2 regions of the Rubrobacter sp. M3-4 genome follow, and region 2 is predicted to be linked to the other one. Evidence: riboswitches for the same ligand, from Rfam matches in the RefSeq annotation. Region 2 holds a riboswitch; the other holds the start of a gene.
The links. Region 2 has a riboswitch for S-adenosylmethionine ahead of metX (homoserine O-acetyltransferase MetX). Riboswitches for the same ligand answer to the same signal wherever they lie in the genome.
Positions count from the first base shown of each region.

Region 1: it holds a riboswitch for S-adenosylmethionine, as region 2 does, so the genes downstream of both, AC6EKW_RS08220 (bifunctional homocysteine S-methyltransferase/methylenetetrahydrofolate reductase) here and metX (homoserine O-acetyltransferase MetX) in region 2, are expected to answer to the same signal.

Region 1 covers NZ_JCBAJP010000006.1:9,558-15,891, forward strand. Annotated here, with positions in the region: gene AC6EKW_RS08210 (ABC transporter permease) at 1-1,018, shown strand, start outside; gene AC6EKW_RS08215 (alpha/beta hydrolase family protein) at 1,058-2,524, shown strand; SAM riboswitch class I at 2,672-2,782, shown strand; gene AC6EKW_RS08220 (bifunctional homocysteine S-methyltransferase/methylenetetrahydrofolate reductase) at 2,840-4,690, shown strand; gene AC6EKW_RS08225 (uroporphyrinogen decarboxylase/cobalamine-independent methonine synthase family protein) at 4,716-5,651, shown strand; gene AC6EKW_RS08230 (uroporphyrinogen decarboxylase/cobalamine-independent methonine synthase family protein) at 5,656-6,334, shown strand, end outside.
Region 2 covers NZ_JCBAJP010000014.1:49,674-56,007, reverse strand. Annotated here, with positions in the region: gene AC6EKW_RS13645 (aspartate-semialdehyde dehydrogenase) at 1-363, opposite strand, end outside; gene AC6EKW_RS13640 (hypothetical protein) at 371-1,450, opposite strand; gene AC6EKW_RS13635 (aspartate kinase) at 1,447-2,631, opposite strand; gene metX (homoserine O-acetyltransferase MetX) at 2,663-3,793, opposite strand; SAM riboswitch class I at 3,906-4,036, opposite strand; gene AC6EKW_RS13625 (DUF8814 domain-containing protein) at 4,088-4,975, opposite strand; gene proS (proline--tRNA ligase) at 5,147-6,334, opposite strand, start outside.

The DNA of each region.
Region 1 (6,334 bases), on a different contig from region 2:
CGGTTCGATCCGGGCTTACCTGGACAACTCTCTCGGCAGCGACTACGTCGTCGAGCCCACGGCGCAGAACTCGAACATAGTCTTCTCCTCCAGGATAGCCCACAGGATAGGGAAGATCCCCGGCGTGGAGGAGACGACCGGCATCTCCTCCACCGTACAGGCCCGCGGAGGCCAGGTCTTCTTCATCTTCGGGCTGGACAGAAACTACACGGACATCTTCAGGATCAACTACGCCTCCGGCAAGGGCGTGGGCAGGGGGGCTTTCTCTAAGCTCCAGCACGGTCAGGCGATCATCGGCAAGCAGCTCGCCCGCTCCCAGCACCTCGGGGTCGGCTCCGAGGTATCCGTGCCGAGCCCGAAAGGCACCCGTCACTACCGGGTCGCTGGGATAGTCGACAACGACATCCTCGGCGGGGGCACGGGCGTCTACATCTCCAAGAGAGCGCTCGCGCGGGACTTCAACGTGGGCGGAGACAGATTCCTCGCCATAAAGGTCGCCCCCGGCGCCGATCGCAAGGCCGTGGCGCACAGGATAAAAGAGATCATCAAAGACTACCCACAGCTCACGCTCTACTCGAACGCCGAGTGGAAGGCCTCGATAGAGCGCAGTTTCGAGCAGCAGTACGTGTTCTTCTACGCGATCATGGGCGTCTCGGTGGCGGTCTCGGCGTTCGGGGTGGTCAACACCCTCTCGATGAGCGTCTTCGAGCGCACGCGGGAGATAGGCATCCTCCGGGCCATCGGCTCCACCAGGCTGCAGGTGGGGCGGCTGATCGTGGACGAGGGGGTCGTGATAAGCGTGATCGGCTGCCTGCTGGGGGTGGCGCTGGGCTCTTTCCTGGGGTACCTCTTCGTGCGCGGGACCGGGGCGAACGGCTTCGACATCTCCTTCTACTACCCGACGCTCCCGGCCCTCTACGCGATCCTTGCGGGGCTCGTGATCGGGGTGCTCGCCGGGCTCCTTCCGGCCCGGACGGCCGCGAGAAAGGACATCGTGGAGGCTGTACAGTACGAGTAGCTCGTTGCGTCCTGCTGTCAAACACCGGGGACGACCCTGATGCCGCAGGATAGGGAGAAGGAACACGACGAGGACCTTCGGGAGAACCCCAGAAGGCGGCACCTGATCCTGCTCCTCTCCACCCTCTGGCCGATCGTGCTCGGCGGAGCCTGGCTCTGGAGCGGGGCACGGGATGGAGGGTGGGGCGTGCTCCTGGGATGGCCGCCGGGAGCGCTGCTCTTCGCGGCCGGGCTCTCGGACCTCCTGTGGGCCGGCAACGCCCGCATCCGACACTTCATGGCCTTCGGCTCCCTGCTCGGGACGGTGTTCGCCATCCCCTACTTCGCGGTCGCGGGACCAGCCGCCGCCGTCCTCCTCGTGCTCTCCGCCACGGGCTTCGTCCTGACCGGCTACGCCTCGCTCGTCCGGGAGAAGCTGCCCGAGGGGGTCCCGCAGCCGAAGATCGGCGTGAAGCTGGCCGCTCGCGCCGCCGAGGACGAGGCCTCGATGTGCTACCTCGCTCTCACGACGTGGCCGCTCCTGACCGGGGAGCGGGCCCGACGGGTCTCGGAAGAGGCGGAAGCGGCGCTCGCGCTCTTCGACGAGAAGGGGTGGCTGGCGAGGCCGGCCCTCTACCACCGCACCCCGCCCCCGGTGAACGAGGTCCGCGTAAGGAGGCGTCACGTCCGCAGGACCGCCTTCGAGCAGATAACCTACGAGAGCGGCTACGAGCCGCACCCCGCAGAGCCGGGATACGAGCGCTGGCTCTCCTACGAGAGCAACCGCACCGCCTGCGCCTGGGTCCTGCGGCACGAAGGGGAGCAGCGCCCGTGGCTGGTGTGCATACCCGGCATCCGCATGGGTTCCCCCAGGCTGGACCTCTCGCTCTTCGAGCCGGACTACCTGCACCGCGAGCTGGGCCTCAACGTCTTGATCCCGGTGCTCCCGACCCACGGCCCGCGAAAGATCGGGCTCATAAGCGGAGACCGGGTGCTCTCCGGGGACATAATGGACACGTTGCACGCAGCGTCCCAGGCACTCTGGGACATCCGCAGGATCACCGTCCGGCTGCGCCTGGAGGGAGCCCCGGCCATAGGCGTCCTGGGACACTCCCTCGGAGGCTACGTCGCCGCGCTGCTGTGCGGACTCGAGCGCGACCTCGAGTGCGTCGTGGCCAGCAATCCCCCCTCCGACTACCCGGACATGTTCTGGAACGCCGCCCCGAGCGCCGCGGTGAAGAGCCTCGAGGCTTCCGGCCTCGACGAGCGGAAACTGGCGCTGCTGAGCCGCGTCATCTCACCTCTCGCCCTCGATCCCCTCCTCCCCCCGGAGAGGCTCGCCATCTTCGCCGGCAACGCCGACCGGGTCGTCCCTCCATCCCAGCCCGAGCGGCTGTGGCGCCACTGGGGAAGCCCACGGATCGTCTGGTACGAGGGAAGCCACCAGGGTCTCCTCAGCCACCCGAAGATCCGCGAACAACTCCCGGCCATCCTCTCCACAGCCGGCCTGCTCGAAGAACCCTCCTGAGACCCACATCCCGTCGTGATTGGGCCCGAAGAACGACGCGAGCCCAACCTGCGGTGTGGCGGTTCGCACGAGAGATGCAAACGTCCAGAGCCGCAGTCGACCACGCGGCGATTGCAACGCCACCACGATCGTGGTGTAATTCCCGCGAGCTCATCAAGAGCGGTGGAGGGACGGGCCCTGCGAAGCCGCGGCAACCGGCGGGCGGAAAGTCCCGCGCCAGGTGCCAATTCCCGCGGAGGAGCCTCCGAGAGATGGGCCGCAGAGCTTTCCGCGGCCTCTCCTCCGCGCGAAGATCGACGGAGCGGAGAGAGGCTGGTGGATTTGGATAAGAACCTCAGAGAGTATCTCGATGGTCGGGTCCTCGTCGGCGACGGCGCGATGGGGACCCTTCTGGCGGAACGTGGCGTGGGCTACGGGCATCCCTACGCCCGGGCGAACCTCACACATCCGGATCTCGTCCGAAGGGCGCACGAGGAGTACGTGCGCGCCGGGGCCCGGGCGATAGAGACGAACACGTTCGCCGCGAGCCGCATCAAGCTCGCCGAGCACGCCCTGGAGGACAGGGTGCGCGAGATAAACGCCTCCGGGGCCGCTCTCGCGAAAGAAGCCGCCGAAGGGACCTCCACGGAGGTGCTGGTGCTCGGCGCGATAGGCCCGCTCGGGAGGCCGCTCGCTCCGGTGGGGAGCCTGACTCCGGAGGAGGCCAGGGAGGCGTTCGCCGAGCAGGCCGAGGCGCTCCTCGAAGGGGGGGCGGACGCCCTGATCCTGGAGACCTTCACCGACCTGCGGGAGCTGCGCCTGGCCTACGAGGCGACCCGCGCCTTCGGCGTTCCCGTCATCGCCTCCAAGACCTTCGTCGAGGACGGTGAGACGCTCGCCGAAGGGCTCCCCGAGCGGGTCGCGCGCGAGCTCTCTTCGTGGGGGGTGGACCTCATCGGGGCCAACTGCACCGTCGGCCCGCAGCGGATGGCCGGGATCGTCGAGCAGATGTCCGCCGTCGCCGGTCCGGTCGCCGCCTACCCCACCCCCGGACTGCCGCAGCTCGTCGACGGCCGGGTGCGCTACACCCAAGACGTCGAGCACTTCGCCGCCCGCGGGCTGACCCTCGCCGCCGCCGGGGCCCGCCTCATCGGTGGCTGCTGCGGCACCACCCCGAAGCACATAGCCGCCCTAGCCCGGGCGCTCGAAGACTTCGTACCGGAGCGGAGGACGACCCGCCCGCAGGCCGTGGCGAAGAGGTCCGACGACGGGACGGTGAGATCGGGGCCAGCCACCCGGCTCGCCGAGAGGCTGGAAGAAGGCTTCGCGATCGCCGTCGAGGTCGACCTCCCGCGCGGGAACGACATCTCCGGCGTCGTCGAGGCCGCTCGCTTCCTGAAGGAGAGGGGGGCGGACGCGATAGACATCTCCGACGGGGCCCGGGCGCGCCTGAGGATGCACCCGGTGGCGGCGGCGAAGGTGGTGCAGGAGGAGGCCGGCATAGAGGTCGTCGCGCACATCTCCTGCCGCGACCGCAACATCCTCGGGCTGCAGGCCGACCTGCTCGGGGCCGCCGCCCTCGGGGTGAAGAACATCCTCGCCGTCACGGGGGACCCGGCCCAGATCGGGGACTACCCCGAAGCCACGAGCGTCTTCGACACGGATTCGATCGGCCTGATCCACATCCTCTCCAGGATGAACGCGGGGGAGGATCTCGCGGGCAACTCGGTCGGACGGGCGCCGGGCTTCCTCATCGGGGCGGCCTTCAACCCGACGGCGGAGGATCTGCGCTCGGAGGTCGAGCGGCTCCGGCGCAAGCTCGAGGCGGGGGCGCACGCCTTCTGGACCCAGCCGGTCTTCGAGGTCGGGGCGCTCGAGCGGGCGCTGGAGGAGATAGGGGACGAGAGGGTGAGGCTCCTCCTCGGGCTCCTGCCGCTGAGGAGCGCCAGGCAGGCGGAGTTCTTGCACCACGAGGTGCCGGGCATCAGCATCCCCGAGCGCATCCGCCGCCGCCTGGCGGACCTCTCCCCCGAGGATGCCCTGCTCTACGGGGTCGAGGTCGCGCAGGAGATCCTCTCCCGGACGCAGCATCTCGTCTCCGGAGCGTACATAATGCCCCCGGCGGGCGCGCCGGAGCTCGCCGCGGCGGTCATGGAGGCCGCACAGAGGCCCCACTCGCGCAGTTAGAAGTTAGAAAAGGGAAGGAGAGGAGATGCCGCAGACGAAAGCCTACGCGCCCGGGATCTACGCCCGCTCCGAGGAGCTGGTGCAGGCCACCCGGGATCTGGAGAGGAAGCGGACGACGGAGAAAGAGGTAGAGAGAAGGAGGGAAGAAGACCTCGGGCGCCTCCTCGAGGCGCAGCGGGAGGCCGGGCTGGACTACGTCTCGGACGGGCTCCTCGTCTGGCAGGACATCTTTCGCCCGTTCGCCGAGGCCTCGGAGGGCATCGAGCCGGGCCCCCTCACCCGTTTCCTGAACACCAACACGTTCTTCCGGGCACCCTCTCCCGCCGGCGGCAGGGTGCGCCTCGCCGAGCCGCTCGGCGAGCCCTACTTCGCGTTCTCCAGGCTCCCCGCCGGGGGATGGGTGGCGACGCTCCCCTCCCCCCACTCCTTCGCCGCCCTCTCCACGGGAGGGATCGAGGCCGAGGAGATCGCGGCGAACGTCATAGGGCCCCAGATCAGGCACCTCGCGCAGAGGGGATGCGCGCTCGTCGTGCTGCAGGAGGCCGCGCTCTTCGGCGGGAACGTCGACGTCTCCCCCCTGAGCCGGGCGCTGGACGCCCTCGAGAGCCCCCTGCCGCTCGCGCTGCAGCTCCCGTTCGGGGACGCGGGGGAGGTTCTCGGCGAGCTGGTGGAGCTCGACGTCGCCGCGATCGGGGTGGATTTCTACGCGACCGACGTCGAGGCGCTGCCGCGCCCGTTCCCGAAGACGCTCTTGGCCGGGGTCATAGACTCCCGCAACTCGCTCCTGGAGAAGCCGCAGGAGATCGCCCGGTTCGCCGCGGAGCTGCTCGGAGAGCTGGAGGAAGGGGCGGAGCTGCACCTGGTCCCAAACGGGGACCTGCAGTTCGTGCCGGAGAAGATCGCCCGCCAGAAGCTGGCCCTCCTCGGAGAGGCCGCGAGGATCACGAAGGAGGAACGTTAGGAAGATGAGCGAGATCCGCTTCACCACCCGCGAGATAGGGAGCCTCGCCAAGCCGGGCTGGCGGGTGAAGTCCGTCTCCGGCCGTCCGGTCGGGAGCGAAGACGTCGAGGAGGCCCGCCGGTGGGGGGAACGCCTCGGCGTCGAGGGGCGGGAGCGCCTGTTCGAACTCCTCGCGAAGGGTGAGGGCTTCACCGAAGAGGAGAGGGCCAAGATACAGGACTTCGCCGCGCTGTACGCGATACGGCTGCTCGAGAGTGCGGGTCTCGACGTCGTCTACGACGGCGAGCAGCGCCGCAGCGAGATGTACGACCACGTCGCGCGCCACGCCCGCGGCTTCGAGAGCCGGGGCACGGTCCGCTCCTTCGACAACAAGTACTACACGAAGGCCGCCGTCGTCGAGCGCCCGAGGGTGGAATCCCCTTACGACCTGGAGGAGTTCCTCTTCGTGCGCGAGCACACCGACAGGGTGGTCAAGGTACCCTTCACCGGGGCTTACACCATCCTGGACTGGTCCTACGACGAGTACTACGCCGCGGGCAGCATGCTCGGGACCTCCGCCAGCCGGCGGGCCGAGGCGCGCCGGGCGTTCGGGCTCGACGTCGCGCGCGAGGTGATACGGCCCAACGTGGAGGGGCTCGTCGAGGCCGGAGCGGGGTGGGTGCAGATAGACGAGCCCGCCGCCA
Region 2 (6,334 bases):
CCGATGGTTCTCCAGCGCGTGCGGGTTCACCTCCGGGACGACGAGCGGGACCTCCGGGTCGAGCCGGAAGTCGCTGCCGTTGTCTATGACGGTCGCGCCGCGAGCGATCGCCTCGCGGGCGAGCCGTACCGCCGCACCCTTCTCGCCTTCGGTTCCGGCGAAGAGGGCGATGTCCACTCCCTCGAAGGCCTCCGGTTCGGCGACGCCTATCTCGAAGGTCCTGCCGGCGAGCTCGGCGGTACGGGCGGTGCGGGCGAGCACCCTGAGATCACGTACCGGGAACCCGCGGCGGTAGAGCTCGGAGACGAGCTTCTCCCCGACGAGCCCCGCTCCCACTACTGCGACGTTGTATCCCTCGGACATTCTCTTCTCAGATCTCCTCGTCCGTCGCTCGCTTTCTGGCTATGTCGAGCAGGTCGAAGACGACGCCGCTCGCGGTGCGCTCCGGCCCCGCTCCGGGCCCGGATATCGTGAGGGTAACATCCGAGTAGCGCCGGGTGCGGAACTCGAAGACGTTCTCCGGCCCGGAGATGGGGCCGAAGGGGCTCTCGACCGGCGCGTCGTGCAGACCGACCTCCACCGGCCCCTCCTTCGGGATGCGCGCCAGGTAGCGCAGCATGTGGCCCGGCTCGACCGAGAGCAGCCGCTCCTCGAAGGCGTCGTCCGCCTCGCCGACCCGGCGCATGAACTCCTCCAGCGGAACGTCCTCGAGGCCCTCCGGGACGAGCGACTGGTAGGGCACCTCCCAGGGCTCTATCCTGCGGCCGATGGCGCGGGCCAGGATTATCGCCTTCCTCGCCACGTCGAGCCCAGAGAGGTCGTCGCGCGGGTCGGGCTCGGCGTAGCGGAGCTCGACGGCCTTGCGGACCGCCTCCGAGAAGGAGTGTCCCGCCTCCACCGCGCTCATGATGAACCCCAGGGTGCCGCTCGGGCTGGCCTGGATCTCGAAGATCTCGTCCCCGCTGGAGAGCAGGGCGTCGATGGTCGAGAGGATCGGCATCCCCGCCCCAACCGTCGCCTCCCGCCAGAGCCGGCCCGGGAGCATGTGCACGAGCTTCTCGTACTGCTCCGTCGTGCCGGAGAGCGGACCCTTGTTCGAGAGCACGAGGTATGAGCCGTTCTGAACCCCGAGCAGGTCGAGGTCGTAGGTCCCGCCGTGCACCGCCAGGTCCACGACGGCCCTCACCGTGCCGGGGGCGGGCTCGGAGAGGAGGATGTCCTCGAGCGGCTCGGTGCCGAGCTCGGAGAGCCTGCCTCCCTTCTCCTTGAGACGTATCGCCTGCGGCAGCAACTCCTCGCCGACGAGCGCCCCCGAGGTGTCCGAGACCGCCCGGTAGCGGATGTCTATCCCCATCTGCTCGCGCCAGCGCTTGCGCTCTTCGAGCACGATCTGGGCGACGGCCCGCCCGACGTTGCCGAGCCCGAGCTGGACTATCTCGAGCCGCTTCATGCGACCCCCTCGCCCACCACCGCGGAGTTCACGACGAGCCCGTCGTGCAGCGCGCGCAGAGCCTCCCTCTCCCGCTCCTCGGCGACGAAGAAGATCGCCCCAGGTCCGAAGAAGGTGGCGTGCAGGGGGGAGATCCCCGCCGCGAGCAGGCAGCGGGTGCCGCGCTCGAGCAGCCCGCTCTCCCGGCCGCCGATGCACACGACGGCCGCCGCCCGGCGCCTGCGTCCCCCGCCGCAGGGGATCTCGACGGCGATGCCCCGCCGGAGGCCGACGCAGCGCGCCCCGCCGCTCTCCCCGGAACAGATGCGCGTGCCGGGGAAGGAGGGGTTGAAGGTGTTTTTCACCACGACCTCCATCCCGGCCGCCTCTGCCGGCTCCATCGTCCTCGGGTGCAGCACCTTCGCCCCGAGGCGGGCGAACGCCCCGGCCTGCTCGTAGGAGAGGTGGGGGATCGGCACCGCCCCGGGCACGAGGGCCGGGTCCGCCGAGAGCACGCCGTCGACGTCGGTCATGATCCAGACCTCCTCGGAGCCCAGGGCCCGGCCGAGCACCGTCGCCGAGAGGTCCGAGCCTCCCCGTCCGAGCGTCGCCACGCCGCCGTCCGGGGCACGCCCGACGTAGCCGGGGACGACCGCGACCATCCCTTCCTCGAGCAGCGGCGTGACGCTGCGGTTACATCGCTGCCGCGTCCGTTCCGGGTCGACCTCGGGGCCGTCGCCGCCGCCGCGGGTCGCTATCGGGTCTGGGGCCACCGCGGCCGGTACGCCGAGCTCGTCCAGCACCGCAGCCATCATCCTCGCCGAGAGCCGCTCGCCGAAGGACGCGATGGCCTCCCTGCGATCGGCACCCCCACCCAGGCACAGCCCCCTCAGTTCCGACAGGAGACGATACAGATCATCCTCGAGCTCCGCGAGCCGCTCCCCGGAGCACGCCCACCGCGCCGCCTCGAGGTGTCGCCGGGCCAGATTTTCGAGCAGGGCCTCGACCCCCGGTGCGGTTCGAGAGCCCGCCTCCCCGGTGTACCCGATGAGCTCGTCGGTCACGCCGCGCATGGCCGAGACGACGACGGCCACCGGACGTCTGCGGGCCTCCTCGGCGGCTATCCCCGCGGCGCGGACGAACTGCTCGCCCCCGCCGACCGAGGTGCCCCCGAATTTGATCACCAGGGGTTTCTCTCTCAATGGATCACGCTCCGTTCGCTTCTCCTGCTCCTTACTCCAGAAAGTCTCTGAAGACCGCCTCCATCGCGTCCCAGTCCTTGAGGAACGCGTCGTGGCCGTTCGGGGACTCTATCTCGGTGTAGTGCGCCCTCGCCCCCGCCCGCCGCGCCCTCTCCGCGAGGGCGCGCACCTCGGCCGCCGGGAAGAGCCAGTCGCTCGAGATGCCCACGAAGAGCACCTCCGACTCCATGCGCGAGAGCGCCTCCTGCTCGGACCGGTAGCCCGCGGCCACGTCGTAGAGGTCCATCGCGCGCGTCAGGTACAGGTAGGAGTTGGCGTCGAACCTCCTCACCAGGTCGCGTCCCTGGTAGTGCAGGTAGCTCTCCACCTCGAAGCGCCCGCCGAACTCCTCGTAGAGCGCCGGACGCGTCGCCGGCCTCCTCCCGAAGCGCTCCCACTGCCCCTGCGCGCTCTGGTAGGTCATCATCCCGGCCATCCGGGCTATGGCGAGCCCCCGCTCCGGCGAGCGCCCCGTGCCGTAGTAGTCGCCCCCCTGCCAGTCGGGGTCGGACATGATCGCCCGGCGTCCGATCTCGCTCATCCCGATCCCCTGCGGCCCGAGGGCGCCGGTCGCGGCGACCGGGATCACCCTCCTCGCGAACCCGGGGAACTCTACGGCCCACTCGAGCGCCTGCTGCCCGCCGATGGAGCCCCCGGCGACCAGCTCGAGACGCTCTATGCCGAGCTCCTCGAGCAGGCGCTTCTGGGCCCGCACCATGTCCCGGATCGTGACGAGCGGGAAGCGCATCCCGTAGGGCCTGCCGGAGACCGGGTCGCGGGAGGCCGGCCCCGTGCTCCCGGAGCACCCGCCGAGCACGTTCGAGCAGACCACGAAGTACCGCTCCGTGTCCACCGGACGCCCCGGCCCGATCAGGGGATGCCACCAGCCGCCGCGCCTGTACTCCTCGTCCGGCTCCCCGGCGGCGTGCGAGTCGCCCGTGAGGGCGTGGACGATGAGAACCGCGTTGTCCCTCGCCCCGTTGAGCTCGCCCCAGGTCTCGTAGGCCAGAACTACCTCGGGGAGATGGCCGCCGAGCTCCGGTTCGAAAGGTCCTATGCGGCAGAGAACCCTGCCCGAACGGGCCGGGGCTTCCTTAGCCCCGGCCCCCGGATCTTGTGCCATGCTTCGGAGTAATACAGCCTCCTTCCCTCGTCGGGTCTACACGTCATGAGGCGGCTGTCCCACCGCCCGGCGCGCTAACCCGCTCGCAGAAGAGGCCGCTTTTCAGGCTCTTCCCACATCTTCCAGGCCGGAGACCTATGGGCCGCCGCCTGCTGGATTTGGCACCTCACGGAGCTTTACGAGGAGCTCCGCCGGTTGCCGCGGCTTCGCAGGGCCAGTTCCCTCCACCGCTCTCGATGCGGGTTCGCGCTTGGGCAGAGATGCTAAAGCATCATCGCCCCGCGGTCAAGGAGGTTAGTGTCCGACCCAGGGGTAGTAGACCGTGATCCTGGCGTTCTCGTAGGTCGCGAGGCCGAGCCGGTGGGCGACGGCCGGGGTTATGTCTATGCCGGCGGGGTTGGCAACGGTGCGGCCGAACTCGTCCTCGCCCTGGTTGTAGTTCCGGCAGTAGGCGGCTTTGGCCTCCGGCACGCCCCGGGGGAGGTTGCGCCACATGGTGCGGTACCTGCTGCTCTGCCAGTAGTTGTCGCGGGTGTTCCACGGCCCGACCTCCTTCACCCGCACCCAGACGCTGCGTCCACCGTAGCTCAGGCGGACCCTGAAGCCGCCTTTCTGTTTGAGCGCCCGGTGCGGCAGTGCGACCTCGAAGTTGGTGTAGCCGTTGTACTGGGTGGCGTAGACCCTGTCGGTGACCCCCAGAGAGGATCTGGTGTTGTACGTGAGCCGCGTGTAGCCCCCGCAGTTCTGCCGCACCGCCTGGTTCCACCGGCTCCCGAGCCAGCTTCTCAGGGCGGGGCGCTCCCGGGCGGGGACGAGCCCCAGGATCTCGGCTCTGGCCCGCTCCTCCGCCCGGCTCACCCGGCGGTTGTACGCGGAGACGACGACGGCATCTCCGCTGCGGGCCATGGAGTTCCTCCCGGCTCCCAGGACCCGCTCGCTCCGGGCGTAGGCGCCGGCGATGGCGCGGTTCTCGCGCCGGACGGCGAGCAGGAGCTCTCTCTTCTTATCGCCGTTCAGCCCGAACTCCTTCTCGAGCGCCGCCACGGTCTTCCGGTCGGAGAGCAGGTAGGGGATCACAGGCTTCCCCGCCGGGGGAAGCGCGGGCCGCTGGCGCGCCTCGACCTTTCGGTCCGAAGTCGCGAGCACGACGGCGGAGAGCGAGACGGCGAGCGCGAGGGCCATGACCCAGAACAGCCTTGCTCGGGCGCGGAGAGGTCCGGGTCGCCCGAGAGCACCACGAAGGTCGTGCACTTTTCCCCCCTCCAAGGGTACTAAGTTCTATGAATAGAACTCCGCTTACAACGTGCGTTCGGGAATCCTAGCCGCCCTCCGTGCCCCGGTCAAGTGGCGGGCCTAGTAGGCCCGGGCGAAGACAGCTGTCTTCCCCGGCCGGCCGGAGACCGGGTCTTTGCCCTCCTCCCGCTCGAAGGGCAGGAGGCGGATCGTCGCCTTCGTCTCCTCCTTTATCCGCTGCTCGGTCTCTTCGGTGCCGTCCCACGGAGCGACGACGAAGCCGCGCTTCTCGGCGATGGTCTCCTTCATCTGCTCGTAGCTCTCGACGTGGCGGGTGTTCTCCTCGAGGAACGAGCGCGCCTGACGCAGCATGTTCTCCTGGATCTCCTCCAGGAGCTCCGGCAGCCGCCGCGTCAGCCCTCTGCGGCCCGCGAACTCCTTCTCGCCGGTGTCGCGGCGCACCAGGACGACCTGGTCCTTCTCGATGTCCTTCGGCCCGAGCTCGATGCGCACCGGCACCCCCCGTACCTCGTGCTCGTTGAACTTCCAGCCGGGGGAGTGCTCCTCGTCCAGGTCGGCCTCGACCCTCAGGCCGGAGCCCTCGAGCTCCGAGAGGAGCTTCCGCGTCTCTTCGAGCACCGCTCCCTTGCTCTTGCCCCGGTAGATCGGGACGATGACCGCCTGGGTGGGGGCCAGGCGCGGCGGGAGCTTCAGCCCCCGGTCGTCGCCGTGGACCAGGATGAGCGCCCCGACCGCCCGGGTGGAGAAGCCCCACGAGGTCTGGTAGGGGTAGACCCGCTCCTGGTTCTCGTCCAGGAAGGTGATGTCGAACGCCCTCGCGAAGTTCTGCCCGAGGTCGTGGCTGGTGGCGGCCTGCAGCGCCCGCCCGTCGCCCATCAGCGCCTCGCAGGTGAACGTCTCGACGGCCCCGGCGAAGCGCTCCGAGGGGCTCTTCGCCCCGGTGAGTACCGGGATGGCCGCGGTCTCGGCGTAGAAGTCCCTGTAGACCCCGAGCATCCGCAGGGCCTCCTCGCGGGCTTCCTCCGCGGTGGCGTGCACCGTGTGGCCCTCCTGCCAGAGAACCTCCGTAGTTCGCAGGAAGGGCCGGGTCACCTTCTCCCAGCGCACGAAGTTGGACCACTGGTTTATCAGGATGGGCAGGTCGCGGTAGGAGTCGATCCATTTGCGGTAGAAGTCGCAGATTATCGTCTCGGAGGTCGGGCGGACGGCGATGGGTTCCTCGAGATCTTCGCTCCCGGCCCGGGTCACCCAGGCCACCTCGGGGTTGAATCCTTCGACGTGCTCGGC